2 regions of the Nitratireductor sp. GZWM139 genome follow, and region 2 is predicted to be linked to the other one. Evidence: riboswitches for the same ligand, from Rfam matches in the RefSeq annotation. Region 2 holds a riboswitch; the other holds the start of a gene.
What was found. A riboswitch is a leader RNA that binds a small molecule or an ion and turns the genes downstream of it on or off. The one in region 2 is predicted to bind S-adenosylmethionine.

Region 1 (2,388 bases), on a different contig from region 2:
GGGGCCGCGCACGCGGTTCACCGCGTCCACCACGTGAGCCGGCGCATACATCCAGCCGATGCGCAGCGCCGCCATGCCGTGGATCTTCGAGAAGGTGCGCGTCATGACGACATTCTCGCTCGACGACACCAGCTCGATGCCGGCTTCATAGTCGTTGCGGCGCACATATTCCGCATAGGCGGCGTCCAGCACCAGAAGCACATCCTTCGGCAGGCCGGCCTGCAGGCGGCGCACCTCTTCAACCGGAATATAGGTGCCGGTCGGATTGTTCGGGTTGGCCAGGAAAACGATGCGCGTCTTCGGCGTCACCGCCGCAAGGATCGCATCCACGTCGGTGCGCTCATTGTCTTCCTTCACCACCACCGGCTTGCCGCCGGCGGCCAGGATCTGGATGCGGTAAACGAGGAAGCCATGCTCGGTGAAGATGCCTTCATCGCCGGGCTTGATGTAGGTCTGGGCCAGCAGGCCGAGCAGTTCGTCAGAACCATTGGAGCAGAGAATGTTGGCCGGGTTCAGGCCATAGGTCTCGGCAATCGCCTCGCGCAGCGCCGTCGCCGAACCGTCCGGATAGAGCTCCAGATGTCCCATGGCTTTGGAGATCGCCTCAACGGCCGCTGGCGAAGGGCCAAGCGGGGACTCGTTGGAGGAGAGCTTCCACACCTTCATGGCGCCGGGCGCGCTTTCGCGACCGGGTACATAAGCGGCGATATCCATGACACCGGGCTTCGGTTCGGGACGGTCGGACGTGCTCATTGAATGGTCCTGCTCTAGGGAAACGGTTGATGGGAACGCCTGTCTCAGGCGAAAATCCGTCAGATGCTTTAGACCATGACGGCGATTGACGCAAAGAAAACGCCACCTTAAATAATGATCTCCATTCGTGGTGATTTGGCCGGTCGGCTTGCAGCCACGTAAAACAACTCGCTAAAAGGCCGTGCGATGCAAGAATATTGCTGAGACCGGCCGCGATTTCGCTGCCGGTCTTTTTGTTTGGAGCCCGGTCCTTTTTGTTTGGAGCAAAACAATGCCGATCAAGATCCCCGACCAGCTTCCCGCCCGCGACGTGCTCGTGCGTGAAGGTGTGTCCGTGATGGACGAGGAAACAGCGCTGCGGCAGGACGTCCGCCCGCTGCAGATCGGACTGCTCAACCTCATGCCGAACAAGATCCGCACCGAAACGCAGTTCGCCCGCCTCATCGGCGCTTCGCCGCTTCAGGTGGAGCTGACGCTTGTGCGCATCGGCAACCACCGCGCCAAGAACACGTCGGAAGACCACCTCATCTCCTTCTACCAGACCTGGGAAGAAGTGCTCGACCGCAAGTTCGACGGCTTCATCATCACGGGTGCGCCCATCGAGCTTCTGTCGTTCGAAGACGTCACCTACTGGAAGGAACTGGAGAAGATTTTCGACTGGACGCTGACCAACGTCCACTCCTCCTTCTTCATCTGCTGGGGCGCAATGGCCGCCGCATGGCACTTTCACCGCATTCCCAAATACACGCTGGAGAAGAAGGCGTTCGGCGTCTTCCGCCATCGCAACAACGCACCCGCCTCGCCCTTCCTCGCCGGTTTCTCCGACGATTTCGCCATTCCGGTGTCCCGCTGGACCGAAGTGCGCTCCGCCGACATTAAGCCCGAAACGGGCCTGCAGGTGCTGATGGAATCGGATGTAACCGGGCCATGCCTGCTGACGGAGGAGACGGGCAACCGGCTCTACATGTTCAACCACATCGAATATGATTCCACCTCGCTGAAGGAGGAATATGATCGCGATGTGGCTTCGGGAACCGAGGTCGCCGTGCCGCACGGCTATTACCCCGATGATGATCCGAGCCGCCCGCCCTTAAACCGCTGGCGCTCGCACGCGCATCTTCTGTTCGGCAACTGGATCAACCAGGTCTACCAATCAACGCCCTACGATCTGGCGGAGATCGGCGCAGGGCATCAGGCTACGAAATGAAATTGCTAGCCGCGTAGAAGCGCGGCAGCGTCGCGGGCGAGCTTCACCGTGCGTTCGCCCGCCGGCATGGGCGCGGCCAGAGCCGCCGCCTGCCCCGCCCATAAGGGCGAGAAATCGCTCACCCCGGCCTTTTCCGCCGCAGCGCGCAGCGGGCCAATGGCAGCCGTCGCCAGCGGAAACTCCGGCGCATCATCGCTCATCGGTCCCACTTCGCTGACGAAGCGGTTCAAAAGCCCGCGGGCTGGCCTGCCGGTGAACACATTGGTCAGAACCGTGCGGTCGTCCCGCGCCAGCGCCAGCGCATCGCGATGGCCCGCGCCGGTCAGCGCCTCGGGCGATTGCAGATAGGCCGTCCCCACCTGCACTGCGGAAGCTCCCAGCATGAAGCAAGCCGCCACCGCCCGCCCGTCGCAGATGCCACCGGCTGC
Region 2 (2,388 bases):
CGATGAAATCCGCGCCCTGCGCAAAGAAGTGCAGGCGATGAATGCCGAGAAGCAGAGAGCGGAGCGCTGATCGGAACGATCAGCGCATCCGGAAATGCTTGGAGAGCTTGAGCGACTGGCCCTGATAGTTTGACTTCAGGTCCGCGCCATAGAGCGCGCTCGGCCGAGATAGCATCCGCTCATAAACGAGCCGGCCAACGATCTGTCCATGTTCGAGAATGAACGGGACTTCGTGGCTGCGCACTTCCAGAACGGCGCGGCTGCCGGTGCCGCCTGCCGATGAATGGCCGAAGCCGGGATCGAAGAAGCCGGCATAGTGAACGCGGAATTCGCCCACCAGCGGATCGAAAGGCGTCATCTCGGCGGCATGGAAGGGCGGCACATGCACCGCCTCCTGCGACACGAGAATATAGAACTCGTCCGGATCGAGAATCAGGCCGCCAGCGCCATCGCCGGTGAGCGGTTCCCAGAAATCGGCAACCTCGTGCTGGTCGCGCTTGTCCACGTCGATCAGCGCCGTGTGATGCTTCGCGCGGTAGCCGATCAGCCCGTTGGCGTCGCCACTCAGATCCACTGAAAGCGCAATGCCGCCCTTGGTGATGTTCGGCTCTTCCGCCGCGACCAGCGTTTCGCGCGCATGCAGGTCCGCCAGCGCGCTTTCATCGAGCAGCGCCTTGCCGGTGCGAAAGCGGATCTGCGACAGGCGCGAGCCGGTGCGCACGACGATGGGGAAGGTGCGCGGGCTCACTTCCATGTAGAGCGGGCCGGAATAGCCGGCGGGGATCTTGTCGAACTCCTGGCCATTGTCGGTCATCACGCGCGTGAAGATGTCGAGCCGGCCGGTCGAGCTTTTCGGATTGGCGGAAGCCGAGATGCCATCCGGCAGGTCGAGCCCTTCGAGAAGCGGCACGATGTAAACACAGCCGGTTTCCAGAACCGCCCCCTCGCCCAGCTGGATCTCGTGCAGCTTGAGCCGGTCGAGCTTTTCCGAAACGCGATGGTTGGGACCGGGCAGGAAGCTGGCGCGCACGCGATACGCCACAGCGCCAAGCCTGAGGTCGAGACTGGCCGGCTGGATCTGGTCAGGGTCCAGTGGGCGGGCCGAGGCCAGCGCCCCGTTGTCGAACAGTGCCGCGATGTCCTTGTCCGGCAGAATTCCCGCTTTTGCCAACGCCCCTTCTCCTTGCACAGGGTTTAATTGAACGAGGTTTAGCGCCGCTTGTCGTTGACGCAAGGCGCTTGAGGGTCTAATGGACCTTTATCCCGTGGTGATTTGGCCGGTCGGCTTGCAGCCACGTTAAAGAAGTCGCTAAAAGGCCGCGCTCGATGGACGAACCGGCATGCGACTTTTCGCGGCCGGTTTTTTTGTTGGGTAAAGAAGCGATGACCGATCATTTCGAAGACAACTGGAAACCACAGACAGCCCTCGTGCATGGCGGGGTCACCCGCTCGCATTTCGGCGAGACCTCAGAAGCGCTCTATCTGACTCAGGGCTTCGTTTATGACAGCGCGGAAGCCGCCGAGGCGCGCTTCAAGGGCGAAGAGCCCGGTTTCGTTTACTCGCGCTATGCAAACCCCACCGTGGACATGTTCGAGCGCCGCATGTGCGCGCTGGAGGGTGCAGAAGAAGCCCGCGCCATGTCATCCGGCATGGCTGCCGTCACCGCCGCCCTTCTCTGTTCGCTCAAGGCGGGCGATCACGTGGTCGCCGGCCGCGCGCTGTTCGGCTCCTGTCGCTGGGTGGTCGAGACGCTGATGCCGCGCTACGGCATCGAAACCACGCTGATCGATGGCGCAAAGCTTGAGAACTGGAAAGCCGCCGTGCGGCCCAACACCAGGCTGTTCTTCCTCGAAAGCCCCACCAACCCGACGCTGGAAGTGGCCGACATCGCCGGTGTCGCCGCACTTGCCAATGAAATCGGCGGGCGACTGGTGGTCGACAACGTGTTCGCCACGCCGCTCCTGCAAAAGCCGCTGGAGCTTGGCGCACACGTGGTCGTCTACTCCGCCACCAAGCATATTGACGGTCAAGGCCGTTGCCTTGGCGGCGTCGTGCTTTCGGACCGGGAGTGGGTGGACGAGCACCTGCAGGATTTCTTCCGTCACACCGGGCCGAGCCTCTCGCCGTTCAACGCCTGGACGCTGCTCAAGGGACTGGAGACACTGCCGCTGCGCGTGCGCCAGCAGACCGAGAGCGCAGGCCGCATCGCGGATCTGCTCGCCGGGCATCCGAAGATCGCGCGCGTCATCTATCCCGGCCGCAAGGACCACCCGCAGGCCGACATCATCGCCAAACAGATGAAGGGTGGCTCGACGCTGCTCTGCGTCGAACTGAAGGGCGGCAAGAAGGAAGCCTTTGCGTTTGAGAATGCGCTGAAAATCTTCCAG

Region 1: another riboswitch for S-adenosylmethionine. It lies ahead of metA (homoserine O-acetyltransferase MetA); the one in region 2 lies ahead of NDI72_RS10035 (O-succinylhomoserine sulfhydrylase).

What each region holds. Positions count from the first base shown of each region.
Region 1 is NZ_JAMQML010000004.1:237,980-240,367, reverse strand. It holds gene hisC (histidinol-phosphate transaminase) at 1-753, opposite strand, end outside; SAM riboswitch at 871-948, shown strand; gene metA (homoserine O-acetyltransferase MetA) at 1,025-1,960, shown strand; gene NDI72_RS06895 (NAD(P)H-dependent flavin oxidoreductase) at 1,966-2,388, opposite strand, start outside.
Region 2 is NZ_JAMQML010000006.1:285,274-287,661, reverse strand. It holds gene NDI72_RS10045 (ion transporter) at 1-70, shown strand, start outside; gene NDI72_RS10040 (2'-deoxycytidine 5'-triphosphate deaminase) at 80-1,171, opposite strand; SAM riboswitch at 1,256-1,333, shown strand; gene NDI72_RS10035 (O-succinylhomoserine sulfhydrylase) at 1,384-2,388, shown strand, end outside.